Regions from separate parts of the Pseudoalteromonas qingdaonensis genome, predicted to be linked through region 2. Evidence: predicted binding sites of a transcription regulator. Region 2 holds the regulator's gene; each other region holds the start of a gene.
The links. The regulator sigma-54, encoded in region 2, starts transcription at its own class of promoters, with help from an activator protein. The targets are predictions, from matches to a motif close to GTTGGCACGNNNNTNGNNT.

Region 1 (9,768 bases), on a different contig from region 2:
GCGAGCAACACAGAGCAGGATGCGTTTAGATGAACCCGTAGGGCAGCGCTTGTAGCGCATTTCTACTGTGTTGTTACATGTTTATGTAGAATAACTACACCACACATGTGCCGCCTTGTATAAATTCACTACAAACTGCTGCAGAAACAAACAACAAAGGTCAACAGACCCTATTAACAAGAAACACGCTTTTGCATCTACAGCTAGTTATAGCGTCGCTAAACTCCACATTTGCTAATTTTCAGGTAGAATATCGGGCTTTTCAGTATTACCTATGAGGAAGGCCATGCACAACGCCATGCCAGATATTGCTAACACGAGTTCTGCCCCCGTTCAAGAAACACTGGAATGGGTAGGGATGAGTGATATTGAGCTGCCGCTGCTGGTCGAATCTGACGGCCTTGCGCCCGTGGTTGTAAACGCCAAAGCTCAGGCCTTTGTTAACCTGATCGACAAAAATGCCAAAGGCATTCATATGTCGCGACTGTTTTTAGCACTTGATGAACTCTCCAGCGCCCCTGCGGTAACGCCGCTGAATATTAAGGCTACATTGGATAAGTTTATCAGCTCGCACAGTGATATCAGTTCACAGGCGCGTATCAGTCTGGCCTTTGACTTACCACTTCGCCGCCCGGCTCTGTTAAGCGATAACAGCGGCTGGAAGTTTTACCCCATTGCCATAGATGCACGCATCAATGAAGGCAAACTGGAGTTTGAAGTTGGCATTAAAGTGACCTATTCATCAACCTGCCCTTGCTCGGCGGCTCTGGCACGACAGCTTATTCAAGCCAATTTTGTGCGCGATTTCGATGCCAAAGAGCTAAACTTTGCCGATGTTCATGCCTGGCTTGGCAGCAGTGAAGGGATCAGTGCCACTCCGCATTCGCAACGCTCGGTAGCCGAGGTGAAGGTGCGCTTGGGTAGCCAGGTTTCAGCATTTAACTTCCAGGCCCTGATCGATGCCATAGAAAACACCCTGAAAACACCAGTGCAAACCGCGGTAAAACGTGAAGACGAGCAGGAATTTGCTCGCCTTAACGGTGAAAATCTGATGTTCTGTGAAGATGCAGCGCGCAAGATCAAATCGACCCTGAATCAAGATACCCATGTGCAGGACTTTTGGTTGCGTATTAACCATTATGAGTCGCTCCATGCCCATGATGCCGTGGCCATTGCCACCAAAGGCATTGCCGACGGTTATCAGCCTTAAGGGCTAGATGGATAAATCTCTCAATAAGCTCTTGGTGCCTGGTAGTTCAGGCACGCTTATTGCTTTCAGAACCTATGTGTCAAATATTCGTTCTGGAGTAACTCATGGAATTCGCGCTGTTATCAATTCTCGTCCTGGTGGTTATCGCCTCGGTGGTGATCTCTAAGTTTACCGATAATAACGAAAACCCCTACCCCTTTGTTCGTAAAAAGGAAATGTATACTCAGGTCGAAAGCGCCTTCCTCTCTTTATTAGAGCGCGCCGTGGGCGATAACTACCGCATCGTCAGCCGGGTAAAACTGGCCGATATTATCGATTGCAAAGCCGGACTTACCAACAAATCCAAGCGCATCGCCCTAACCAAGCTTAAAAATAAGCAACTGGACTATGTGCTACTGGATAAAAACCAGCTCACCATAGTCGCCGCCGTGGATCTAGTGAATAACGCCAACAAGGGTGGACATAAGGCCCAGCGCGACTGGTTTGTCAGCGGCGCCCTGGAAACCGTCGGCATTCCCCATATTCGCATGAAGGTAAAAAGCGGCTATCGCGCCGAGGATGTGCGCAACGCTATTTTATTTAAGCTTGGCAAGAGTGAGACTAGCAACACCCGAAAATCGGCCCACCCAGCTGTGCTGTCGCCATCACAAACCAAGGCACAGATGCAAAGTCCAGCAATTACCACCTCGACCCAGCTGGCGGAGATTTAATGCCATATCGATACAGCCTTTGATATACTAAGGGCTGTTTTTGCCAATAAATTAGAGATGCTATGAAAGTAGGTATTATCGGCGCTATGGAGCCGGAAATTGCAATTTTACGTGAGCAGATGAGTAACGTTGAAGTACTCGAGCAAGGTGGCTTCACCTTCTATCACGGGCAATTAAACGACCAAGAAGTGACCTTGGTGCAATCGGGTATCGGTAAGGTTGCCTCGGCCGTTGCTACCACTATTTTAGTCGAACAATTCCACCCGGATTGTGTGATCAACACAGGCTCTGCCGGTGGCTTTGATCAACGTCTGGCGGTAGGCGATGTTGCCATTGCCAATGAGCTGCGCCACCATGACGTGGATGTGACCGCTTTTGGTTATGAGTTTGGCCAGGTACCACAAATGCCAGCCGCTTACACTTCTCACCCCGAGCTGATAAAAGTAGCGGAGCAATCCATTGCCGAGCTGGCGCAGTGTCAGTCTTTGGTTGGACTGGTTTGTACCGGTGACTCCTTTATGTGTGATCCAGCCCGTATCGAGCAAACTAGAGCCCAATTCCCGACCATGTTGGCGGTAGAAATGGAAGGTGCGGCCATTGCTCAGGCCTGTCATCTGCTTAACACCCCTTTTGTGGTGATCCGCTCGCTGTCGGATATTGCCGGTAAAGAATCTCCAGACTCATTTGAAGCCTACCTTGAGGTAGCATCAAAAAACTCTTCGGCCATGGTCATGGCCATGCTAACCAAGCTTTCCAACGTAAGCCTATAAATGCAGCTGGAGGCGTTTAGCAATCACCTTGAGTTATTGCTGTTATTGACAGCCGTCGCCTTAGCGCGATGGCTGCCACTGCCCTCCTGGTATCACCCCTTTACTCTGTTGCGCCTTGCTTTTGGCAACCTTGTTGCCCGCACTTATTCTCCAGAATATAGCAGCAGTTATCTCGGCCTTGCGGCAATATCCAGTATAGCCCTGTGCGTATTGTTACCCCTGTTGATGCTGACCCTTTTTGCCCAATTGGTATTCTATCCAGAATTACTCTCGGCGCTGGTTCTGTATTTTTGTCTGGGTGAAACACCACTGCGCCAAACCAGTCAGCGTATCGCCCAAGCCCTGCAACAAGAACGTAACCCCCTAGCTAAGGCACTCCTGAGCAAACTAGCCAATCGCGATGCAGAGCGCCTAAACACACAAGGCATAGCCAAAGCCAATATTGAAATCCTGGTACTGCGCATGTTGCACGACTATTTCAGCCCCTTGCTGCTATATTGTCTGGCTGGCTATCAGGCTAGCTTCGCCTATGCGCTATTATGGCAACTCCACCGAGCCATGCGCGCGCATGCCTTACCCAATAGCCGCTACCTGTTCGCAAGTAAGTGGTTACTTTCACTGTGCCAATTACCTGCGCTTTTACTCTATTTATTACCGGCACTATTTAGCAAATACCGAGCAATAGCCTGGCGCTATATTCGCAATTACGGACAGCATTTTTATCACAGTCCCAGCGGCTGGATACTCAGTGTGTTTAGTGCCTTATTGCAAGTGCAACTTGGCGGCCCGGCCTATTATCAAGGGCAGCGATTTGAACGTATGCGCATAGGTCTTTATCGTCAGCCAGAAGCAGAAGATATCAAGGCAGCACTAAGTATTATTGAGCGTATCAATGGGCTTTGGCTGCTGGTTATTATCATCTCGTTTTTATTCTTGGCTTAAAAAAGCATAAAAAAGCCACCCTGAAGGTGGCTTAGTCATTTTGTAGCACTACGGCTTTTTTATTAGGCCAGAGTCACCTTGGCAAAGCGACGTTTACCAACCTGGTATACCGCGGTTGTGCCTTTGGCTATCATCAGCTTGCTGTCATCAACCTTGGTTTCACCATCGATTTTTACCGCACCTTGTTTGATCATGCGGATGGCTTCGGATGTACTGGCAACCAGATTCGCATCTTTAAGCAAGGCCGTGATCATCATTTCAGCATCGGCACAGTCCAATGTCTGCTCTTCGATATCATCTGGCAAAGCATTTTTAGAAAAACGCTGAGTGAAATCATCATGAGCCTGCTGCGCCGCCTGCTCATCGTGGAAACGGGTGATAATTTCCTTGGCCAGGGCAATCTTGATATCACGCGGGTTAGTGCCATTGGCAACATCCGCCTTTAATGCCTCGACTTGCTCCAGGCTCAAAGCACTTAACAATTCGTAATAACGCCACATTAGATCATCGGAGATTGACATTATTTTACCGAACATGTCCTCAGGCGAATCTGTGATACCTATATAGTTACCCAAAGATTTCGACATTTTTTGGACGCCATCTGTACCTTCCAGCAATGGCATCATTAGCACGGTTTGCGGCTTTTGACCTTCATCTTTTTGTAGCTCACGGCCCATTAGCAGGTTAAAACGCTGATCGGTACCACCTAGCTCAACATCGGCTTCAAGCGCCACCGAATCCCATCCTTGCACCAAAGGATATAAAAACTCATGAATAGCAATCGCCTGGCCATTAGCATAGCGTTTTTTAAAGTCATCACGCTCAAGCATACGTGCTACGGTCTGTTTGGCCGCGAGTTTGATCATTCCCGCTGTACCTAAGTTTTCCATCCATTGTGAGTTAAAGGCAATGGTGGTTTTCTCAGGGTCGAGGATTTTAAAGACTTGCTCTTTATAGGTTTCGGCGTTAGCTAACACATCTTCACGGGTTAAAGGCTTACGGGTTACATTTTTGCCCGTTGGATCGCCTATCATGCCGGTAAAATCACCGATCAAAAAGATTACTTCATGGCCTAAGTCCTGGAAGGTTTTCATCTTGTTGATAAGCACCGTATGGCCTAAGTGAAGATCTGGAGCCGTTGGATCAAAACCAGCCTTAATTCTTAGTTTTTTCCCCGACTTAAGTCGCTCTACCAAGTCGTCTTCGAGTAAAATTTCCTCAGCACCGCGTTTAATTTCTGCCAGTGCCGTCTGCAAGTCTGTCATTTATTTCTCCGATAAAATATGTGCTAACCGCGCGATTCTAGCGCACTTTGGCGTCGGTTTAAATGCACAAAACCCTGGTATTTTGCCAACATTAGATATATGCTCAGCCATTGGTTAGTTTTATTTCCTTTATGGCAAAAAAGGTAGGTTATGGTAAGCGTGGTACACAAGCTCCCCAATAAACACAAAATGCTCATTATGGGCTTCTTGGTGACTATAGTTACCCTGATGCTTATACCTACGGAACGAGCTACGGCTTCAAAGGATAACGATGCTAAACCACTAGAGGTAGGTAAACGCTACGAGCTGCAAGTTAAACTCGAAGATGAAGAAAAAATTGCCGAGCTTAATTCCGCCGAAGAAGCCCTTTCCCTGCCTAGCTACGAACACCAAGACTTTGAAGTAAAAAATGGCGACAGCCTGGCAGTTATCTTTAAGCGCGCCGGCTTTTCCGCACAAACTCTGCACAAACTCGTTAATACCAACGAAGAAACCAAAAAACTAACCAAGATTCATCCCGGTGAAGTGCTTAGCTTTGCAAAAAATGAGCAAGGCGAATTGCAGCAGTTAAAATACGTGCTCAGCAAAACAGATACCCTGTTTGTAACTCTGAACAACGAAGGCAGTTATGACACCGCCATCGACTCCAAAGAAATTGAAACCTTAACCAAGTCGGCTTCCGGCTCAATTAACGGTAGCTTTTGGACCGCGGGGATCAGTGCTGGTCTGAGCGAAAAACAAATTATGAATTTTGCCACCATCTTTGGTTGGGATGTGGACTTTGCCAACGACCTGCGCAAAGACGATCAATTCAGTTTGATATATGAAACCCACCATGTGGATGGTGAATATATTGGTACAGGCAAGATCCTTGCTGCCGAATTTATTAACCAAGGCGAGCGTTACGCCGCTGTGCGGCACAGCGATGGTAACTTCTATACGCCGCAAGGCCGCAGCATGAGAAAAGCCTTCTTACGCGCCCCGGTTAACTTTAAATATATCAGCTCAAACTTTAACCCTCGCCGTCTACACCCGGTAACGAAAACAGTTAAACCACACCGCGGCATAGATTATGCTGCGAAAACTGGCACACCTGTAGTTGCCGCAGGCAATGGTCGCGTACTTAAGGCTGGCTATAACCGCTTTAATGGTAACTATGTCTTTATCCAGCACGGCAATACCTATGTCACCAAGTACCTGCACCTGCATAAGCGCAAGGTTAAGCAAGGTGAGAAGGTTAAACAGGGTCAATTAATTGGTACGGTTGGGGCTACAGGTCGCGTTACCGGCGCTCACCTGCACTATGAGTTCCTGGTTAACGGTGTTCACCGTAACCCGAAAACTGTTAAGCTGCCTAAGTCAGAGCCACTGCCGGCTAGTGAGCTAGCCAAGTTCAAACCTATTGCCGATACCCTGTTGGCGCAGTTAGAGCGCGATCGCGAAATTCAGCTGGCCATGAATAACAAGTAATACGCCGAGAAAATATACATGTAGAAAAAGCACCTTAGGGTGCTTTTTTTATGCCTGCAAACTAGCTAGCGCTTAAACGCCAAATAGAGTAGCTGTAAGATCAGGCTCAGAGCTACCAGGGGGATAATGTATTTACGAAAGCGCACCATTTTATTGAGCCCCATTTGCTCTTGATAGCGCTCTAATAAAGGCACGGCGATGGCCAAGGCTACAAACAAAGCGAGGATAATCAAAATCGCATTCATGCTTATCTTCTCCTTAATTGAATACTTCTTTTATAACATACCAAGCATGTTAACGCCTTGATTGTCTGAGGTTTGTGTTGTGGACGAGGCTTTGCGTCGACAATGGGGTGATGATACGCATCTTTGTTGGGCTGAAAGCCCGACCTTGTATATCTCAGTATTAAATGATTAGCTATCACCTAATACATCGGAAGTGAGTGAGTTTGTGCCCGACCTTTGGCATAAAAAAGCGCACCTTAGTGAGTTCACAACTAAGGTGCGCAATGGCTAGGAAGAGCCAATTAACCGATTTTAGCCTACCAGGGCAAGCAAGATACCCGCGGCCACCGCACTACCAAGCACACCGGCAACATTGGGGCCCATGGCGTGCATCAATAAGAAGTTATGTGGGTTATTTTCAAGCCCCACCTTGTTAACCACCCGCGCCGCCATGGGCACGGCAGACACGCCCGCAGCGCCAACCAAGGGATTGATGGGTGTCTTCGAAAAGCGGTTTAAAACCTTGGCCATATACACCCCAGAGGCGGTGCCGATGGAAAATGCCAGAGCTCCGAGCGCCAATATGCCCAGGGTTTCCACGGTTAAAAACTTATCCGCCGCCAGTTTAGAGCCCACGCCCAGACCTAAAAAGATGGTAGTGATATTGATCAGCTCGTTTTGCGCCGTGCCGCTGAGACGATCCACCACCCCACTTTCACGCATCAGGTTGCCCAGACAGAACATACCTACCAAAGGCGCCGCTGCCGGCAGGAACATGGCGGTAAGCGCCAGCACCATAAGCGGGAAGATGATTTTTTCCTTCTTCGATACCGCCCGCAGTTGCGGCATTTCTATTTTGCGCTCCTGCTCCGATGTTAGCGCCCGCATAATAGGCGGCTGAATAATGGGCACCAGGGCCATATAGGAATAGGCAGCAACGGCTATAGCACCGAGTAAATCTGGGGCCAATTTTGAAGCCAGGAATATTGCCGTAGGGCCATCGGCGCCACCTATAATGGCGATAGCCGAGGCATCTTTAAGGGTAAATTCAAAGCCGGGCACATAGTTCAGGGCTATGGCGCCAAACAAGGTGGCGAAGATACCAAATTGTGCCGCCGCACCTAATAGCAACATGCGCGGATTGGCTATCAGGGCACTAAAATCGGTCAGTGCCCCAACACCCATAAAGATCAACAAGGGAAATATCCCGGTATCTATCCCTACATGGTAAACGTAATAGAGAAGACCGTTGGGGTCGGCCATACCGGCCACAGGGATGTTAGTCAGTAACGCACCAAAGCCTATGGGCACCAAAAGCAAGGGCTCAAAGTTTCGGGCTATCGCCAAATACAATAGTAAACAGCCCACAGCTATCATGATCAAATGGCCGGCGGAAAAGTTGGCTATGCCTGTGGCCTGCCAAAGATTAACGACTGCTTCCATAGCTCCTCCTAGGCCAGCGCGATAAGCGCATCACCTGTGCTTACCGAGTCGCCTTCGCGCACCAGCACTTCGGCCACTTTACCGCCATGTAAAACGCGCACTTCGGTTTCCATCTTCATCGCTTCCATGATGATAACCACATCACCTTCATTAACCTGCTGTCCCGGCTTAACCAGCACCTTGAAGATATTACCTGTCAGTGGTGCATTCAGGGTTTCGCCACTGCTTATTACCGCACTTTGTGGCGGATTTTCACCCTCACCTGCGATGGCGCGAACACTTTCCAGCTCACCGCCTGGGGCAACAACTACATCATAAGCCTTGCCATCAACACTAATGCTGTAGCGCTCAGGCCCGCCCTGAGCCGGCGCTTTCACAACCGAAGAAGCCGCAGGCGCGACAGTGCCTTGGTTTACCTCAGCAGTTGGTACTGGCTCAAATGCATCCGGATTATTACGGTTGGCCAAGAACTTCAAACCAATTTGCGGGAATAAGGCATAGGTCAGCACATCGTCTATAACTTCATCGGCAAGCTGCAGCTGCTGTGTTTGCGCATGTTCGTCCAGCTCAGCGGTCAGTTTATCCAGCTCCGCCTCGATTAAATCGGCGGGGCGACAGCTAATAGCCTCAGCACCGTTAAGCACCTGCTGTTGTAGCAGACTATCCACAGGTGCCGGCGTAGCGCCATATTCACCTTTCAGCACCCCGGCGGTTTCCTTGGTGATGGACTTATAACGCTCACCTGTAAGTACATTTAACACCGCCTGGGTACCGACAATTTGCGAAGTTGGCGTAACAAGGGGTAAGTAGCCAAGGTCTTTACGTACCTGAGGGATCTCTTTGAGTACCTCATCGAGGCGATCCGCAGCGCCCTGCTCTTTGAGCTGGTTTTCCATATTGGTCAACATGCCACCAGGTACCTGAGCCAAAAGAATGCGGCCATCCACGCCCTTAAGGCTGCCCTCAAACTGAGCGTATTTTTTACGTACATCGCGAAAATAGGCAGCAATTTCTTCTAACAGCCCCAAGTCTAAGCCCGTATCTCTTGGCGTATCTTCAACTATGGCAACCATGGTTTCGGTGGCACTGTGGCCATAGGTTTGGCTCATACTGGAAACTGCGGTATCGAGCATATCAATTCCCGCATCTATGGCCTTTTGATAGGTGGCAGTGCTTAAGCCCGTAGTAGCATGACATTGCATGGCGATGGGCAAGGACACGGTTTGTTTTAATCCGGTGATCAACTCATGGGCATCATAGGGCTTTAATAATCCCGCCATATCCTTAATACAGATGGAATGACAGCCCATATCTTCAAGTTGTTTGGCCTGGGTTAACCACATATCCAAGGTATGCACAGGGGATACCGTATAGGAAATCGTGCCCTGGGCATGAGCGCCCACATTAACCGCGGCCTTAATGGCCGTTTCCAGGTTGCGCACATCATTCATGGCATCAAAAATACGGAACACATCAACGCCATTGGCGTGCGCACGCTCCACAAACTTGGTCACTACATCATCGCCATAGTGGCGATAACCCAGCAAGTTTTGTCCGCGCAGCAGCATTTGCTGCTTGGTATTTGGCATCGCCTTTTTAAGCTCGCGAATGCGCAGCCAAGGATCTTCACCCAGATAACGAATACAGGCATCAAAGGTGGCGCCCCCCCAGGATTCAACGGACCAATATCCCACCTGATCCAGCTTGGCGGCTATGGGCAACATATCGTCCAAA
Region 2 (9,768 bases):
GGCCCTAGGTAATATCGTTGGCTCAAACCTGTTCAATATCCTTGCCGTGCTTTCCCTTGCCGGTATTCTTAACCCAGCGGTGATTGACCCGGCCGCAGCCAACCGCGATGCCCTGGTAATGATAGCCGCGACCATAGTATTAATTGCCATGAGTTTGAACTTTCGTGGTGCCAGACGCATCAACAGGTTAGAAGGAGGCATGTTGCTGGTCGCATTTTTTGCCTACCAAGGATATATTTTTAGTCAGATAGCATAGAGTAAGCGTATATGACACAAAGCTACATCGCTTCCGCCCAGCGGGTGATAGAGACAGAAGTTCTTGCCCTTCAAGAGCAGCTGCAACATCTTGACGAGCAGTTTATTCAGGCCTGTGAACTAATGAAGGCCTGCACCGGGCGCATTATAGTGGTCGGCATGGGCAAGTCTGGTCATATCGGCAACAAGATAGCCGCCACTTTGGCGAGCACAGGCACCCCGGCCTTTTTTGTGCACCCGGGAGAAGCCAGTCACGGCGATTTAGGCATGATCACCGCCCAGGATGTGGTGTTATTAATCTCTAACTCCGGCGAGACTCATGAGATTGTCAGCATCATCCCTGTAATTAAGCGCATTGGTGCAACCTTGGTGGCCATGACAGGGAATACCCAGTCAAGCATGGCCACCCTGGCAGATCTACATATCTGCATCGGCGTTTCTCAGGAAGCCTGCCCCTTGGGCCTGGCTCCCACCGCCAGTACCACGGCCACTTTAGCCATGGGCGATGCCATCGCCGTTGCCCTGCTCGAAGCCAAGGGCTTTACCGCCGATGATTTTGCCCTGTCCCACCCCGGCGGCAGCCTGGGTAAACGTTTATTGCTAACGCTTAACGACGTTATGCACAGCGGCGACAGCGTGCCACGCTCACATCAATCGCAAAGCATTAAAGAAGCCTTGTTGGAGATTTCCAGCAAGGGTCTGGGCATGACGGCGGTAATCAATGACGAACAACAGCTGGTTGGCCTCTTCACCGATGGCGACCTGCGCCGCGTGCTGGAGCAGCGCATAGATATACATAGCACCACCTTACTTGAGGTGATGACACCAAATTGCACCACGGCCACCGCCAATATGCTGGCCGCCGAGGCGCTTAATATCATGGAGCAAAAGCGTATCAACGGTCTTATCGTCATCGACCAAGACTCTCGCCCCATTGGCGCCCTGAATATGCAAGACCTACTGCGGGCGGGAGTGATTTAATGCAATTTTCCGATTTGTATCAGCCCATAGAGCAAGATGCCTGGCAAAGAGCTCAGGCGGTAAAATTACTTATCTGCGATATCGACGGCGTGTTTTCCGACGGTCGTATCTATTTGGGCAATCAGGGGGAAGAACTCAAAGCTTTCAACACCAAAGACGGCTTTGGCATTAAGGCTTTATTGAATAGCGGCACCCAAGTTGCGGTGATCACCGGCCGCCAGTCACAAATAGTGCAAACCCGCATGGAAAGCCTGGGCGTCCCTTATATTTATCAAGGCCGAGAGCATAAGCTCGACGCCTACGGCGAACTCAAGCAAACCCTTAATCTGAGTGATGAGCAGATTGCCTATATAGGTGATGATGGCCCGGATTTACCGGTAATGGAAAAGGTAGGTTTTGCCGTGGCCGTTAATGACGCCCATCCTTTGGTGAAACGTATTGCCCATTACACCACAATGCTGCCAGGCGGCTTTGGGGCAGTGCGTGAACTAACTGACCTGCTGATATTGGCCAAGGGCGGCAGCCTGGGCACTGAGGGTACCAGCTCATGAATATGGCGCGGGTGCTGATATCCATCGTTTTTATTGCGCTTATGGCCTGGCTATGGGCACCCTATTATATGCAATCGGAAAAAACGGTAACAAGCAGCAGCGATACCATTTCTATCCCGGATTATATTGCCACCGGACTTAGACAAAGCAGCTATAACGATCAGGGGGCGTTAAGCCACACAGTTTATGCTGAGCATATGGAACTCTTCGACGAGCTGGGTTTTACCCACTTCAAGAAGCCGGTATTTACTCTCTATAACGAAGGTGAACGCTGGCGTGTAACCGCCGATGAAGCGACACTCTACAATAACAATATTTTGATCTTGGAAAGCAACGTCATCGCCACCAATTTAATACCAGGGGCAATGATCGAAAAGGTCCAAGCAGCAGCTATCCAAATAGACATTGGTGCCCAACGTATGGAATCGGAGCAAAGTGTTGAGCTCAGGGGGCCAGATCTCCTGATCACAGGTCAGGGCTTGAAAGCGGATATCAATACAGAGATAGTGGAACTAATAAAACATACGCGAACGGTATATTATGACCAGTAAATTCAAAGCATTAATCATAGGTTTGGGGTTCGGAATTGGGGCTGTAAATGCCTGGGCGGAACAACCGAGCACGGTGACGGAAGTACAGATCGACGCCGATAAACAGCAGGCGCTGATCAAAGAAAATATCACCATTTTTGATAAAAATGTACACATTGTTCATGGTCAACGAGAAATCAAGGCGGATCGCCTTGAGGCCCACCGTCGCCCTGAGTTAGGTGATAACAAGCAGTTGCTGATTGCCACCGGCAACCCAGCCATCTACAGCGAAACCATGGAAGATGGTACGCAAATCACCGCTTCTGCCAAGGAAATCCGCTACGATGTAGCTACGCAAATGCTGCAGATTTCCGGCACTGCAAAAATAGCCATGGCCGATCAACAGATAATCGCCGAGACAATCAGCTATGATATAAACAAGCAGCTGATCAGTGCCGAAAAAGATAAAGATTCGAGCACTCGCGTAAGAACCACGCTCACACCGCAAAATGATGAGCAAGAAGAGAAGGAACAACCATGACCACGCTGAAGGCGCAAAAGCTGGCAAAAAGCTATAAGGGCCGTGAAGTGGTCAAGGATGTGGGCCTGGAAGTCAAAGCTGGCAGCATAGTCGGCCTGCTTGGCCCTAACGGCGCCGGTAAAACCACCACCTTCTATATGATCGTTGGCCTGGTGCCAAGCGACAAAGGGGTGATCAGCATAGACGAACAGGATATCACCCTGCTGCCCATGCATTCTCGCGCCCGTTTAGGCATAGGTTATTTGCCGCAAGAGTCTTCGATTTTCCGTAAATTGACCGTTTATCAGAACCTGATGGCCATTTTGGAAACCCGTAAGGATCTGGATAAAAGCGGCCGCGAGCGCGAGCTTGAAGGCCTGCTGGACGAGTTTAATATTCAGCATATTCGCGACTCCTTAGGCATGGCGCTTTCCGGCGGCGAACGTCGTCGCGTGGAAATTGCTCGCGCCTTAGCCGCTAACCCGAAATTTATTCTGCTCGACGAACCTTTTGCTGGTGTTGACCCTATTTCGGTGCTAGATATTAAGAAAATCATTGAACACCTCCGCAACCGTGGCATCGGCGTCCTTATCACCGACCACAATGTGCGCGAAACATTAGATGTATGTGAAACTGCCTATATCGTCTCCCATGGCGAGCTAATCGCATCAGGAACTCCCCAACAGGTATTAGCAGATCAAACCGTACGCGATGTATATTTAGGTGAGCAGTTTAGACTTTAATTACAAAAGGATTGTTAGAGTACATGAGGCAATCATTACAGCTGCGCCTAGGCCAGCAATTAACAATGACCCCCCAATTGCAGCAGGCTATCCGCCTGTTGCAGCTCAGTACTTTGGATCTCCAACAAGAAATTCAAGAAGCACTTGATGCCAACCCCTTGCTCGAAATCGAAGAAGAGCATTACGGCGATAACGACCTGCCGCGCGATAAAAACTCGGCGGCTGACAGTGATAGTGACACCCAAAACAGCACAAGCAATCAGGACGAAGTTGAAAGCGGCGATGCCCTCAACAATGACTCGATCAGCGATGATCTGCCCATGGATGTATCCTGGGACGAGTATATCAGTGCCGCACCGGTCGCTTCATCTGGGCCCATGCCAGATGATGAGTCTATTTATCAAGGCGAAACCACGGAAACCCTGCACGACTACCTGATGTGGCAATTACGCCTCACCCCTTTTAGCGCCATAGATGAAGCCATTGCCACCGCGATTATCGAAGCCATCGACGACAACGGCTTACTTACCGTTAGCACCGAGGACTTGCTCGACAGCATCAACCATGATGAGCTGGAAGAAGAGATTGAACTCGACGAAATAGAGGCCGTGCTTAAGCGAGTTCAAATGTTTGATCCTATAGGTATTGGCGCTCGCTCACTACAAGAGGGCTTGTTGATCCAGCTCAATCAATTTTCATCTCAAACCCCTTGGCTTAACGAGACGAAAGAGGTAGTTTGTAACTATATTGATTTGCTTGGTAACCGTGACTACCGCACCTTAATGAAAAAGACTAAGCTTAAAGAAGCGCAGTTAAAAGAGGTGATGACACTGATACACAGCCTGAATCCCAAGCCCGCCGCGACCATAGTACGCGAAGAGTCGGAGTATGTGATCCCGGATGTATCGGTGAAGAAGGTCAAGGGTCGCTGGAAGGTGGAATTAAACCCCGATAGCATGCCGAAGATACGTGTGAACGATCACTACGCATCCCTGGGTCGCAACTGCAAATCACAAAGTGACAGCCAATTTATTCGCTCTCACTTGCAAGAGGCAAAATGGTTTATAAAGAGCCTGGAGCAACGCAATGACACCTTACTTAAAGTAACTAATTGCATTGTGCAGCAACAACAGGCATTCTTTGAACATGGCGAAGAAGCAATGAAGCCAATGGTCCTTAACGACGTTGCAGAAATGGTGGAAATGCACGAGTCGACTATCTCTCGTGTTACCACACAAAAATACATGCACACGCCACGTGGGATCTTTGAGTTAAAGTACTTTTTCTCCAGCCATGTGAATACCGAGAATGGAGGTGAATGCTCATCCACAGCGATTAGAGCATTGATCAAAAAGCTAGTAGCCGCGGAAAATCCTGTAAAACCGTTAAGCGATAGCAAGATTACCGACATACTAGCAGAGCAAGGAATCAAAGTGGCTCGACGGACGATTGCAAAATATCGTGAATCGTTGGCCATACCACCGTCAAATCAACGTAAAAGCTTGATATAGACGTTAGACAAGAAGGAAAATGCTTATGCAATTAAATCTTACCGGTCGTCATGTAGAAATCACAGACTCTCTTCGCAACTATGTAAATAGTAAATTTGCCAAATTAGAGCGTCACTTTGACCACATTAATAATGTGCATGTTATTCTCGATATCGAGAAATTGAACCAAAAAGCAGAAGCAACTCTTCATGTAAACGGCGGCGAACTGTTTGCCACCGCAGAGCATCAGGATATGTACGCGGCGATCGATGGCTTAATTGACAAATTAGACCGCCAGGTAATCAAACATAAAGAGAAATTGTCTCGTCATTAAAATGAGCTTAGATTTACTTTTTTCCAAGGACTGCAGCAAGGCTGCGGTCCTTTTTAATAGCAAAAAAAGAATGTTGGAATACCTCTCTCAGGTAGCACACCAACATATCCCCCACCTCAGTGAGCAAGCCATACTGGACTCCCTTCTGGCTCGTGAAAAGCTTGGCAGCACTGGCATAGGAAAAGGGGTGGCTATTCCACACGGTCGCCTTGAAGGCATAGAGAACACCCTAGCCATTATTGTCACCAGTCGTGAAGCAATCAATTTTGACGCCATCGACAATCGCCCCGTGGATATTTTTGTGGCGCTGCTTGTACCAGGCGATCAATGCGAACAACATCTCAAGACCTTGGCGAAAATTGCTGATAAACTTAAAGATAAACAATTATGTAAGCAGCTAAGATCGGTCACCAGCGACCAGGAACTGTACCAGTTAATGGTTGTATAAGGCGCGACACGGAAAGTTCGGCTGAATGTACGGCTGAAAAGCCCGATTGATAAGTTCGAGTGTTTAACTTTAATGCCAGCATCTGGCTCGGCAAGGAGTGGATAAGTGGATTTAATTATTGTCAGTGGGCGCTCCGGTTCGGGTAAATCCGTCGCCCTGCATGTACTTGAAGATCTCGGCTACTACTGTGTCGATAATATCCCAGTCAACCTATTGCCCTCCCTAGTGCGCAGCGTGTCCGACAATTACGATAAAATTGCCGTCAGTATCGACGTTCGCAACCTTCCTAAAGAAGAACAAGAATTCAGCGATTTACTCGGTTACCTACCAGAGTTTTCACAACCGACACTCTTTTACCTAGACAGTGACGAGCAGACCCTGATCAAACGTTTCTCGGAAACCCGGCGCCTGCACCCCTTGTCGATGCAAAACCTGCCCCTGGACTTGGCCATACGCGAAGAAAAAAAACTACTGGATGTATTGATCACTCATGCCAACTTTATCATAGACACCAGTGAGTTAAGTGTGCACCAGTTGGCCGAGACGATACGTGAAAAGGTATTGGGTAAAAAAGACAAGCAACTGCTTATTACCTTCGAGTCTTTTGGTTTTAAACACGGCATACCAAAAAATGCCGACTATGTATTCGATGCCCGCTTTTTACCTAACCCACATTGGGAGCCGGAGCTTAAGCCCTTAACCGGCCTCGACCAACCGGTCAAAGACTATCTTGCCAGTCAAGGCATAGTACAAAAATTTACCTGGCAAATTCAAACCTTTATGCAAACCTGGTTGCCACACTTAGAGCGCAATAATCGCAGCTATCTGACCATAGCCATAGGCTGCACCGGTGGTCAGCACCGCTCCGTGTATCTGGCGCAAACTCTGGGCGAGCGCTTTATGGACACCCACCCTAACGTGAAAATTCGCCACCGCGAGCAGGAGGGTTAGACTTGATGGAAGCCACCTTTGTTATTCAAAACAAGCTGGGGTTGCACGCCCGTGCCGCCTCACAGCTGGCACAATTGGCAATGAACTTTGATGCTAAGATCACCCTGTACCAGGGGGAGAAAAGCGCCGAGGCCGACAGCGTCCTCGCCTTACTCTTGCTCGAAAGCGGCCAAGGTAAAGAAGTCAAAGTGGTGTGCGAGGGCAGCGACGAAGAAGGTGCGCTCGCCGCCATTGGGAAGTTAATCGCAGAAAAGTTTCACGAACAAGAATAACCCCTCATTTACCTTTGGTATCTTAGTCTGAGTTAAGGTAAACTTACTAAGCGCTTGTAAGTGCTCGCTTATCAGTGCGTTTCTTCCATTTTTATCGACAAGGGATGCCTATGCCTGAAGCCTATGAACAAGAAAATCCGCTGCAACCACTTCAAGAGATCACTGAAGCACTCAATAGCGGCCAATTTGTTCATGTACGTCGGCTTCTAGCAAAAACAGCGCCCTGCGACACCGCCCTTTTACTCGAATCATCGCCGCATAAAACCCGCTCCAAGCTTTGGGCCTTAGTCGATCCCGACGTTCAGGGTGACGTACTCGAAGAGCTGTCTGAAGACGTACGTCTTAGCATTATTGCGCGCATGGAGCCGGAGCATATTGCCGCGGCGACCGAGGACATGGACGACGATGATCTCGGTGAAGTACTACGAAGCCTGCCGGAGCCCGTTTATAAAGACGTAATCGAGGCGATGGACAGCCAAGATAGAGACAGGGCAACCACGGCGCTGTCTTATCAGGAGCGCTCGGCCGGGGCCTTGATGAACACGGATACCGTGACCATTCGCCCCGACGTTTCCATCGATGTCGTATTGCGTTACCTGCGCCTAAAAGGCGAGCTGCCCGAGGGCACGGATGAGCTCTATGTGGTCGATAAAGACAACTGCTTTTTGGGCTCATTGCCACTGACCGCCTTGCTAACCAATATGCCTGACGCCATAGTGCGTGAGGTAATGGACGAAGAATGCGAAGTCATTCCCATTAGCATGGACGAGTCAGAAGTAGCACAGCTGTTCGAACGTCATAACTGGATCTCAGCCCCAGTAGTGGATGATCAGGCCCATCTGCTCGGTCGTATCACCATTGATGATATCGTTGACGTTATCCGTGAAAGTGCCGAGCACAGCATGTTAAGCCTGGCCGGTCTTGACGATGAAGAAGATACCTTTGCGCCGGTTGTGAAAAGTACCAAGCGACGCTCGATCTGGCTGGGTGTAAACCTGCTTACCGCCATGTTGGCAGCCTTTGTTGCCAGCTTTTTCGAAACCACCCTGGGTATTTTACCCTTCTTAGCCGTACTTAATGGCATAGTGCCGTCCATGGGTGGCGTTGCCGGCTCGCAAACTCTGACCTTGGTTATTCGTGGACTGGCATTAGGCCATATCAATGAGACCAACCAAAAGTTCCTACTGACCAAGGAGCTGGCCATCGGTGCCTTGAACGGCGTACTGTGGGCGATACTTATAGGCAGCGCCATTGCCCTGTGGAAATGGGATCTCACCATAGGCCTGGTGATCGCCTTTGCCATGTTTATGAACCTATTGGCCGCCGGTATCGCCGGTGCAGTGATCCCATTAGTGTTAAAACGCATGGATATAGACCCGGCCCTGGCCGGCAATGTAGTTCTTACCACGGTCACAGATATAGTCGGTATCTTCGCCTTCCTCGGCACCGCTACCTGGTTCTTGATCTAGCCGCTCGGCCTTTACCGCCATGCTTGTAAGTCGGTCTTTGCCGCCATGGATGGCGGTAGTAGAGCAATGCAGGAGCATATTGCCGAAAAAGGCCGACGAAAGGGGAATCGTCTGGCACCATGTCGGCGCAGAGCACCAACCCCCACAGAAAAAGCTGGACTAAAAGTAAACACCAGTGTATCAGCCTGATCCCCTTACATTGTACCCGAAACGCGTTACGAGAAGCGTAATCGCCAGCACGACGCTGGCGAAAACATGCTCGGGACATGGCTGAAAGCGGAAATACAGGAGTGAACAATTTCACTCCTGCCGCTTGAAGGCGACGAGCTCTGCGAGGAGGGGGACCGCACTGTGCATGTGGGTTACCTTCATTTCTCGTAACGCGCTGAGGAAAAAGTGCAATGTTGGGGCGCCTTGGGGTTCTTAGGGGTGGTTGGCGTAAACCACCCCTAAGGTGCCGTCGTCACCACGACAAGTTCTAAATATGAAAAGGCACAGTCAAAATTCATTATTACGCAGCTCAGGAATATCCGTCAGGTATTGCACAAACTCCACCTCAAAACCCGCAGGGTCGATAAAATAGACATTGCGACGATAGGGATTATCTATCCCATCTTTAGCTATAGCGAACCCCGCATGCTGCAAGGCTCTATCACCCCATCGATATCCTGAGTGACATAGGCGAAATGCGCCAAGCCGGGTTGATGTCCTTCCAAGTCACGATTTTCACCCTCGCCGTTATCGTTCAGGGCAATGTAGTGGTAGTCATCGCCAAAGTGCAGCCAATTGCGCGGTTTACCGGACCAGGTACCTTCGCCCTTGCTGCGTACCTGCCAGTGCGGGAAGGCGGCGCGATAAAAACGCAGCGAATCATTGATATCCGTGACCACTAAATTCACATGCTCTAAGTGCATCACTCTCTCCTAATTTAGTTTTCATTTTTTAATTTAGGAAAGACTTTAAAACCTCAACTTAAGTTAAGGTAAAGCACAAAATGAAAAAAAGCGCCCATCAGGCGCTTTGCAATTATTTGCTACAGCAACGAGGATTACTCGCCGGCTATCTGCATTTGCTCAATCAACACTGAGCCGGTAAGCACACCACCGCGCGGGTCGATGTCACCACCTATGCCGACTATGCCCTTAAACATGTCTTTCAGGTTACCGGCTATGGTAATTTCACTCACCGGATACTGAATTTCACCATTTTCAACCCAGAAACCAG
Region 3 (9,768 bases), on a different contig from region 2:
AGAGCTACAAACCCTATACTCCCTTAGCAGGGGAGCGCCTTCAGCCACTCGGCCACCTCTCCGGCGCGAATCAGTTTGATAAATTTGGCGGAGAGATAGGGATTTGAACCCTAGATAGGCTATTAACCTATGCCGGTTTTCAAGACCGGTGCTTTCAACCACTCAGCCATCTCTCCATGGGGTAGGATAATACTGAGGCTTGCGGCCAGTGTAAATAGATAATGAATCGTTTGCTGGATTTTTGTGCTAATTCAGGGTGCTGGCTAGGAAAAAATGAGGATTTCAGGTGCTAAGCTGGTTGGGTCTTAGCACCTGCTGATTGCTTTGTAAGCACCAGAAAGTAACATTAGTGTAATTAATTACTTGTAACGCACAACACCGCTAAGAGCTAGCTCTTTACCAAAGCGGTTTAGCTTGGCCATCATTTTAGCTTTACGCTTGCTTGGCTTAGTTGCTACATGGTTGGCTGCTGTTTGATTTAGGGTGTTTACTGGGTTCATCTTTGCTTGCTCCGGGTTGTGCCTGTGGTTGAAAACAAGGCTATTGTGCAACCAGTGTGGTTAAAAATAAAACGATATATTTTGGCCCATTCGGATAAGTTAAATTAATGCGATTAATGTTTTATTAAGTTTCAAATAATAGATTTATGCATGAATATTTAGGTGTGAAATGCGCTAACAGGCCACTAATCAAGGTTTTTTAGCTTGTAGCAAGTGATTTTTTAAAATATTGTGCATATTTATTCAGATAAATCATATTTGTTATAGGTTGGCATTTTGAACCATCAAACTAGGTATTTGCTCTTGTACCATCCGCTGCAGGCAAAAGCGCAATTAAAAGCTATTCGCCTGCAGTTGCATGCCTTGTCATATGCCTATGTTGAGGTGGCGACCAGCGGCGACTTTTACGCCGATTTACAGGGGCTGCAAGCCTATATTCCCAATACCAAACGAGTCATTGCACTCGGTGGCGACGGTACACTTAATCTGGCCGCTAATGCTTTTGCCCATAGCGAGGTCGAAGTAGCCCTGGTTCCCTGTGGCAGTGGTAATGATTTTGCTCGCCAGTGGCGCCGCTCTGAGCAGCAATGGATTGAAGCCGCATTAACACATGTCAGCTCGGCCATAGACTTGGGTAAGGTTAATGAGCGCTACTTTGTTAATGTTGCCGGCGTTGGCTATGACGCTGCCGTGGTTGCCGCCAGTCAAAATAAGCGCGGCCGTTGGGCGCACCTGAATTATGCCTGGCAGGGGATTAAAATGCTGTATCGTTACGCGCCCTCGTTATTGCAGTTTTCGACTACCAAGAATTCAACTATCAAGAAACAGGAGCAAAGGCTGCTAATGATGTGTTTGGCCAATGGCCGTTACTTTGGCGGCGGCATGTGTCTGGCTCCCAAGGCGAATATTAGCGATGGTCAATTAAGTTGCGTGCAAATAGGAGCAGCGCCGTTCTGGCGACAAATTCAGGCGCTGATACTTAGCTATTTTGCCGCTCATACGCGGCTTAAGCAGGTCAATATAGCCCCTGTATCTGAGCTTGATGTGCACACCGCCAATATAGGCATAGAGGCGGATGGAGAGTATATAGGCACCACACCCGCACTTTTTAGTGTGCAGCGCGGTGCCCTGAACTTTGTGATGCCCGTCTAAATAAAGATTAAGCCGGCGCTTGTGTGCGCTTGAAAAAGAGGCTTATTTTATCGAATGGGGTCAGCACTATGGCGTTGCCCAGTAGCACAAACACAAAGCCGTATACCGTATTAAGCTGCCATACGAAACCTTCAAACAGGGTGCTTAGAATCACAGCTACCAAAGGGAAGAGCACAATCACATAGCTGGCTTTTTCCGGGCCGATATTCTTCAGCAAGACAAAGTAACAGGCAAAGGCGATCACTGTACCGAAGGTGCTTAGGTACAGCAGGGATAACCAATATGCGGTACCGGCAGTGCTAAAGTCCCAGCTAACATCGCTGATTAAAACGAACAGTGCTAACCCCAGGGTGCTGTATAACATGCCCCAGGCATTGCCCTGCAATACGCCGACTTGAGCCTGGGAGTTACGTACGCTCACCATGTTGCCTATGGATGCCACAAGCGTGCCTGCAAGACACAATAACAGGCCTATTAATAATTCATTACCGAGATCCAAAGTGGCGATGGCTGGCCAGAACAAGATCACTATGCCTACCACGCCAAGCAGGGCACCGAAGTAGATGCGTTTGGCTATGGGTTTGCCAAAGAATAACCGGGTGTTGATGATATTCATCAGCAGCAGGGTGCTAAAAGCGATGGAGCTCATGGCCGAGGTGAGATAATGCTGCGCCCAGTAGAGGATCAGATAGTTGGCGCCAAAGTTACACAGGGCCAGCAGGGTAAAAAAGCCATGATCGCGGGCGCTAAAGCGCATCGGCAGTTTTTTAAGCAGCACAAAAGCCCACATAATAGCGGCGGCAATGGCAAAGCGTAAAAACAGCGAAACTTGCACCGCCACATCACCAAGCTGGAATTCTATGGCCAACCAGGTTGAGCCCCAAATCAGGACGGTAAAAAAATACAGCAGGACGTTGTTCATGGCGTTTTTCTCAAGGCGACTAAAGCTGGTATTTTAAAGTTAATCTGTATACTGTACATAAACAGAAAACGCCATTTTATACCTATACAGATTCGCTATGTCTCGCATTGTTAATAAGCAGGGTAATATCTACCTATATCAGCAAGTTGTTGACTTGATTAAAGATATGCAGTCACAAGGCACCTTGGGTGCGGGTGAAAAGCTGCCTTCTTTGCGTGCTATGGCGCAAAAGTTGTCCATTAGCATTCCCACCGTTCAGCAGGCTTATCAAGAGCTTGAGCGTCAGGGGGTGATCAGTGCCAGAGAAAAGTCCGGCTTTTACCTAAACGCCGGCTCAGATCAGTGTCATCAGCCTCGCAGTATTCAACTGGCGCGCCAGCCAGTGGCGGTCAACAAGCAGGCCCTGATTGAACAGGTCTTTGACAGTTTGCATCGCGCCACCGTGCTGCCCTTGGGGATAGCTAACCCAGTGGCGGTAAACCCCACCGATAAGGTGCTGAGCCGAACCATGCGGCGAGTGATGAATGTGGCCGGGCATCAGGCCATTAATTATGGCCCTTTGGATGGTTTTGCGGCACTAAAAAAGCAGATCATTAATCGTTACCTGGATTTTGCCATCGGCGTTAACAGTGATGAGCTGATCATTACCAATGGCGCCCAGGAAGCCCTGCATATAGCGGTGCAGTGCGTGACTCAGGCGGGGGATATAGTCGCCATAGAGTCGCCCTGTTACTTTGGCATTATTGAAATGCTGGAAAGTTTGGGGCTCAAGGTGCTTGAAATCCCCATGTGCCCACAACAAGGGGTATGTATCGAAGATCTGCAACAGGCGTTTGCCGAGCATGATATTAAGGCCTTCATCTTTTCCACCAGTATTAGCAATCCCTTGGGCTCGAAAATGCCTGAGGAGCGACGCCGACAGCTGGTGCACTTAGTGGAAGAGCAAGGTGCAGTGCTAATTGAGGATGATGTGTATGGTGAGCTTGCCTACGAGCCCGATGGCGCTAAACCAGCCCAGTATTATTCCACCCAGGGCAAGGTGATCACCTGCTCGTCGCTGTCAAAAACCGCGGCGCCAAGCTATCGCGTGGGCTGGATGATAGCCGGCAAGTTTGCGCCTCAGGCGCGGCGTTTAAAGCGCGCCATGAGCTGCGCGTCGTCACTGATGAATCAGTGGACCCTGTACGAATTTATGAATAGCGGCGATTACGATAAAAATTTGCGTGTGATGCGCCAGCGTCTGGCGCTCAATAAAGAGCGGATGCGGGCCTTGGTACAGCGGCATTTTCCGCCTGGAACGCGAATGACCAACCCGCAGGGAGGCTGTGTATTGTGGCTGCAACTGCCCTCGCAGTATGATGTTGTTGCCTTGTTCCATCTGGCGTTGGAGGCGGGGATCAGTATTACTCCGGGAGCTATTTTTAGCGCCACCGACAAATATCGTCAGTGTTTACGATTAAGTTTTGGTGTGCAATGGAGCGAGGAAGTAGAAAAGGCAGTGGCCCGCTTAGGGGCGCTCTGCCTGCAAGTGCAAAAAGGGAAGGTGAAGGCTACGCCAAAGGCTTAGTTACTTAGCAGCTGATACTCTTTCAACTCGAGGATCATGCTCAGCAACTGAGCTTCTTGTTGCGCCAACTCGCTAAATGAATGGCAGAGTGCATCCGCGCGTTGCTCTATTTGCGAGGCTTGCACCTCAACTCTTTGCTCGACCTGCTCACCAAGGCGCTCCATACGCAGCTCAAATTCATCCATATCGCCGCCCGAACCCAGTAGTTCAGAGCCCAGGGCGATAAAGATACTGCCGATAGACTGCACCATGGCCTGCTCTACGGCTTGTTCAAAGTCTTCATCAAACTGGCTTTCAATATCATTGCCTAATTGTTCAAAGCTTTGCTTGCCCATTACAAAGGCACCGTCCTGGTAGAAGGTTTGCTCAATATTAACGCCGATGTTTTCGACTATATCGCTTAGTGCCTCATTGTGACTGATGCCGAATGCGGCGCCGACTTCTTCAAGGGCAACGCCGGCGATCTTAACGCCATCCAGGGCTATTTGAGCCACTTCGGGCATATAGGTGCGTACCTTATCTGTGTAATCATCCAAGGCCTGTTGCTGCTCGGCGTTTAACTCAACGGGCTGACCATCAACCTCAAGTAGACCTGAGCTGTACACCAGATGCTGGTTATTGGCATTAGTGATCTGTAAGCGCTGCGGTTCGATGCGTACATCGTTTTTAAATTCAATGTTGCATTGCTCAGAGCCAAACGAAAGCGAATTGGCGTCTCCGGCGATGGCGGTGCCAGAAATACTAAGGGCAGAGATAATGGCTAGCGTGCTGGTTTTCATGGTGATCATTCCTGTTATTCTGTTGACGCTATGACCAATACAATTTCGATGCCAAATAATAAAGTTGATAAATATCATAGGTTTAATGTTTTCAGTATTGTGCTGCTAATGCCGTGTTTAGTGCCTTTTACTAACTTTTAGTGAAATTAACTTTTACGTGGATTAAGCATTTGTTATTTGTCGGGCTATCGGCAATGTGCTCCTGCATTGCTCTTTTGTCAGACTGCTAGGGTCTGTTTATCTTTGCGGTTTACTTTATGTTCAATCTAAACGCATTCTGATCACGACGCTCGGTATGATGCATAGTCATTCTATGTTCATAGCGAGTAACACAGAGCAGGATGCGTTTAGATGAACCCGTAGGGCAGCGTTTGTAGCGCATTTCTACTGTGTTGTTACATGTTCATGTAGAATAACTACACCACACATGTGCCGCCTTGTATAAATACACTACAAACTGCTGCAGAAACGAACAACAAAGGTCAACAGACCCTAGGTAACTGCTCCTGCGTTACCCTAGTACCGTCATCCATGGCGGCAAAGTCCGACCTGCAGCAAAATTACAGCGGGCTATCCAAGGTGGAATAAGCTTACAAATTAAGGCGGTATAATTATTAATCAAATATGTTTATTGAAACGATAAAAAAATCTCACTTTCCAGTTTGCGCTTTAGCGGCTATTTATTCACTCGAAGGCGCCTAGCCCTGAATTCGCCGTACCTAAGTTGAGGGCGGTGATAACTGATTTAGATTTATTGGAGTGTATTGTGGGTAAAACATATTCCTATGATGCGTTTGAAGACGAATTTGTAGCAGATGAATATGAAGCGATGGGACGCAATCAAAACGACCGTCGCAAGCGCAAGGTAAAAAAGAAGCTGGATGATTATTTAGAACAGCGTAAGCTGAGAAAGCATCTCGGCAGCGATGACTTTGACGAGTATTTAAGCGATGACTTTGACGAGTATTTAAATGAATAAATAATGGGCCTTTGCCCTGTAGAGTCTTGGTGTTATTAGGCCGAGACTTTTTTAAGACTTTAAAGGGGCTGTGGCCCCTTTTTTGTTAGCGCAGCGCAAAAAAGACCACCATGGAAAGCAAGGTGGTGGCGTAGATGCTATGGCTTTTATAGGCGGTAATAATGGCGACAAGGGCGGCAACTAAATACGGATTCTGGTAGCTCAACTGCCACTGATTGTCAGGTAAAACCACTATGGGCACCCAGATGGCAGTCAGCACGGCTGGGGCGCTAAAACTTAAAAAACGCTGCATTTTAGGACCGACCCGAAATGGCAGGGCACGGTGTAAAAATAAATAACGACTGCCAAAGGTAATGGCCGCCATCAGTAATATGGTGGTGATCATTGCACCCTCCCGCGACTAAGCACATAGCCAAAGCTCATGCCGATGAGAGCACTAAACACCAGCCATAATTCTACTTGCCAGGACTTGAGCACTGCAGCGCTTATCCCCGAAGCCAGTACGCAGGCCAGAGTCGCCCTGTTTTTAATGGCCGGGATCACCAAGGCGATAAAGGTGGTGGCAATGGCAAAATCGAGACCAAGATTGGTTAAATCTGGCAGCAACCGTCCCGCGACTATGCCCAGCAGAGTCCAGATATTCCAGGCGACATAAAAGCTAAAACCCGCACTGAGAGCATAAATAAGCCGCACCTTGGTTTGGTAGGCCTTAGGGTGATGGGAAAAAGCAAAGAGCTCATCGGTCAGCACAAAGCTGACAGGTAAACGCCATTTTAAGGGCTGAGCAATGACCTTTTGGCGAATGGCCAGGCCATATAAAAAGTGTCGAGAACTGATGATTAAGGTGGTGATGGCTATGGTCAGTAAAGGCGTGTCGTTGGCGATAAGTTCAATCGCTACCAACTGGGCCGAGCCGGCAAAAACCAATAAAGACATCAGCTGGGCTTCTATTAAGGTAAAGCCATTTTGCATTGCCAACGAGCCGCACAATAGCCCCCAGGGCAGCACCGCCAGGTTGAGAGGCATCATATCGAGTTGCCCTTTGATAAAGGCTTTTTGCTGCAGTTTGGTACCGCGATTTATATGAGTAGACTTGCTCATAGATAAAAATTAACCAAGTTGATTTCGCACCGACGCTAGAGTTTGGCATAATCGCGGCTATTGCAAAAGAAATGGAGCAGTTATGAAAGTTTGGGATGGATATATACGTTTTTTTCATTGGGCCTTGGTAAGTTGTTTCGCCGGCCTGTATTTCTCCGCCGAGGAAGGAGCCATGGAGCTGCACTTTGTGCTCGGTTATATCACCCTGGCGCTTATGGCTACGCGCTTGGTTTGGGGTCTGGTGGGCAGTGACACGGCGCGATTATCGGCGCTATTTCATGGCCCTAAAGCGGTGCTGCAGGCTTTGAAGGCCAAGCATTTAACGCCTGGGCATAACGCCGCTGGCAGCTATATGGTGCTGGTATTTTTTGCCTTGATCTTGTTGCAGTTAGCTACCGGCTTGATGACCACAGATGACATCATGGTTGATGGTCCTTTGGTGCAATATGTGTCGTACGACTGGGTTGAATGGGCGTCTTCGTTGCACCGTCAGAATTTTGATTGGTTGCTTATCGCCATCGGCCTGCATCTTGTTGCCATTGTTGTTTACGCTCTGCGCGGCAAAAAACTGGTGCCCGCTATGATCACTGGACGCAATAAACAAGTGAGCGCTTCTGCCCAATTAAAAGCCAGTTGGCCTGCTTTTGCCTTGTTTACGGTTATATTGGCTGCGCTGTTGGTAACTTGGGGTTATGAGCCGCTACAAAGCTTGTTATAGCGACAAATGACATCTGTTTACATTTAGTTACAAAAACCTGAATAGCCGCTAGGGCTTAGTAAATGCGGGGTCATGTCCCGCATTTTAATATTTATCTTCTGTTTACATAGTTACCATATTGTAACGTCCCTATTTTGGCTTTATTGTCCGTATGCAATAAATAAGTAGGGTCTGTTGACCTTTGTTGTTTGTTTCTGCAGCAGTTTGTAGTGAATTTATACAAGGCGGCACATGTGTAGTGTAGTTATTCTACATAAACATGTAACAACACAGTAGAAATGCGCTACAAGCGCTGCCCTACGGGTTCATCTAAACGCATCCTGCTCTGTGTTGCTCGCTATGAACATAGAATGACTATGCATCATAACGAGCGTCGTGATCAGAATGCGTTTAGATTGAACATAAAGTAAACCGCAAAGATAAACAGACCCTAATAAAGCTAACAATTAAAACAGGGATTTTTATGAATCAGAATCTTCGCCGCAGCGCCATTGCGTTAGGCATCTCTTCCGCGCTAATGAGCGCACCGGCCGTAAGTGCCACGCTAGACACACAAGCAAAAACTCTGGGTTCTCAGTATAAGGTGAATGTAGAGCGCCAAGTTGCCGAGTTTAAACAACAAGAAAAAAATGCGGTTGCCTGGTTAGTCGAATTAAATGGTCAATCACTCTACGGTGTTAATAAGTCGCAACAGGCCGCAGTAAGCGCCAACATTAGCGATATGCAACAACGTGTAATGAGCGATATGCAGAGCATGGATCTTAACCTTAAGGTTATTACCCGCACCTCTAAGCTTGCTAATGCCCTGGTTGTTGATGGCCAGGAAACAGACGTACGTCAGCTGGAAAAGCATACCGAGGTTAAAGCCGTATACCCTGTTTATGATTATGAACTGGCGGTAGCAGACAGCGCCGATTATGTTAAAGCCAAGACTTTGGTTGATAACGGCCTTGCCAGCGGTAAGGGTGTGCGTGTAGCCGTACTAGATACGGGTATCGACTACACCCATGCAGCCTTTGGTGGTGAAGGTACGCTTGAGGCTTATGCAGCAGCCATTGCCGATGATTCTGTAACCTGGCCACAGGGCATAGTTAAAGGCGGTTACGATTTTTATAATATGGATCCAGATCCAATCGATAACGGCACCAACCACGGTACTCATGTATCTCACTCGGTAACCGGTATTGCCCCAGATGTTGAATTATTCGTGTATTCCGTGTGTGCGGGTGGTTGCCCTGGTACTGCTCAGCTTATGGCCCTAGAAGCAGCGATGGATCCTAACCAAGACATGGATATTGAAGACCGAGTTGATGTGATCAATATGTCATTGGGTGGTGACTTTGGTGATGTTGCCGAAAGCGCTGTAGGTCTATTTATTAACCGCGCCGTTCAATTAGGCACCAATGTGGTGATCTCTGCCGGTAACGATAGCGATATTCCTTATATTGTTGGTGGCCCGAGCACGACCGAGCATGCCCTGTCTGTTGGCGCCATGACGCACCCAACGGAAGAAGTGAGCGTTGCCAAGGGTACGGTAGCTGGTGAAGCAGCGGTATTCCAGGGCGCCAGCTTTGGCCCAGGTGTAGGCAGCTTTAACAGCGATGATATTGAAGTTGTTTACCCAGATGTGAACCAGACTGCCTGTGTTGCTTTTGCCGATGATGTTGACTTTACCGGCAAGGCGGTGATCCTTGATCGTGGCGGTTGTGCCTTCACCCTTAAGGTATTAGCAGCTCAAGAAAATGGTGCGGCCTTTGTTATTGTTGCTAACAATACCGATGACGGTACCCCAGCGCCTATGGGCGGCTTCGATGAAGCGGTTACCATTCCATCTGTGGGGGTTAGCTATGCTACAGGTGTGCAGCTTAAAGAAGGCGCAGCCTTTGCCGTTGAATTAACGAAGGCGACCACAGCCGGCGCTGTTGCTGACTTCAGCTCGCGTGGACCTTCGGTAAGTGGCTTGCTTAAGCCGGAAATTACCGCGCCAGGTGTAAACATTATGACTGCACACCCTGGTACAGGGGATGGTTTAAGCGGCGCTAGCGGTACT

Region 1: the regulator sigma-54 is predicted to act here: its motif matches at 1,257-1,275, upstream of WCN91_RS13635 (DUF2726 domain-containing protein).
Region 3: the regulator sigma-54 is predicted to act here: its motif matches at 4,958-4,976, upstream of WCN91_RS09575 (YggN family protein).

The regions. Positions count from the first base shown of each region.
Region 1 covers NZ_JBCGCU010000018.1:52,914-62,681, reverse strand. Annotated here, with positions in the region: gene folE2 (GTP cyclohydrolase FolE2) at 287-1,210, shown strand; gene WCN91_RS13635 (DUF2726 domain-containing protein) at 1,315-1,920, shown strand; gene mtnN (5'-methylthioadenosine/S-adenosylhomocysteine nucleosidase) at 1,983-2,690, shown strand; gene WCN91_RS13625 (cobalamin biosynthesis protein) at 2,691-3,632, shown strand; gene tyrS (tyrosine--tRNA ligase) at 3,695-4,897, opposite strand; gene WCN91_RS13615 (peptidoglycan DD-metalloendopeptidase family protein) at 5,048-6,367, shown strand; gene WCN91_RS13610 (hypothetical protein) at 6,433-6,612, opposite strand; gene WCN91_RS13605 (sodium ion-translocating decarboxylase subunit beta) at 6,904-8,034, opposite strand; gene oadA (sodium-extruding oxaloacetate decarboxylase subunit alpha) at 8,043-9,768, opposite strand, start outside.
Region 2 covers NZ_JBCGCU010000005.1:107,715-117,482, forward strand. Annotated here, with positions in the region: gene WCN91_RS06345 (calcium/sodium antiporter) at 1-256, shown strand, start outside; gene WCN91_RS06350 (KpsF/GutQ family sugar-phosphate isomerase) at 268-1,236, shown strand; gene kdsC (3-deoxy-manno-octulosonate-8-phosphatase KdsC) at 1,236-1,787, shown strand; gene lptC (LPS export ABC transporter periplasmic protein LptC) at 1,784-2,338, shown strand; gene lptA (lipopolysaccharide transport periplasmic protein LptA) at 2,328-2,858, shown strand; gene lptB (LPS export ABC transporter ATP-binding protein) at 2,855-3,580, shown strand; gene WCN91_RS06375 (RNA polymerase factor sigma-54) at 3,604-5,091, shown strand; gene hpf (ribosome hibernation promoting factor) at 5,117-5,404, shown strand; gene ptsN (PTS IIA-like nitrogen regulatory protein PtsN) at 5,406-5,852, shown strand; gene rapZ (RNase adapter RapZ) at 5,958-6,803, shown strand; gene WCN91_RS06395 (HPr family phosphocarrier protein) at 6,809-7,075, shown strand; gene mgtE (magnesium transporter) at 7,186-8,544, shown strand; partial or broken gene WCN91_RS06405 (VOC family protein) at 9,043-9,458, opposite strand; gene pmbA (metalloprotease PmbA) at 9,593-9,768, opposite strand, start outside.
Region 3 covers NZ_JBCGCU010000009.1:43,204-52,971, reverse strand. Annotated here, with positions in the region: tRNA gene WCN91_RS09605 (tRNA-Ser) at 1-62, opposite strand, end outside; tRNA gene WCN91_RS09600 (tRNA-Ser) at 86-176, opposite strand; gene WCN91_RS09595 (hypothetical protein) at 360-500, opposite strand; gene WCN91_RS09590 (diacylglycerol/lipid kinase family protein) at 777-1,652, shown strand; gene WCN91_RS09585 (DMT family transporter) at 1,660-2,574, opposite strand; gene WCN91_RS09580 (aminotransferase-like domain-containing protein) at 2,672-4,141, shown strand; gene WCN91_RS09575 (YggN family protein) at 4,138-4,920, opposite strand; gene WCN91_RS09570 (PA3496 family putative envelope integrity protein) at 5,687-5,899, shown strand; gene WCN91_RS09565 (AzlD domain-containing protein) at 5,985-6,284, opposite strand; gene WCN91_RS09560 (AzlC family ABC transporter permease) at 6,281-7,000, opposite strand; gene WCN91_RS09555 (cytochrome b/b6 domain-containing protein) at 7,083-7,718, shown strand; gene WCN91_RS09550 (S8 family serine peptidase) at 8,182-9,768, shown strand, end outside.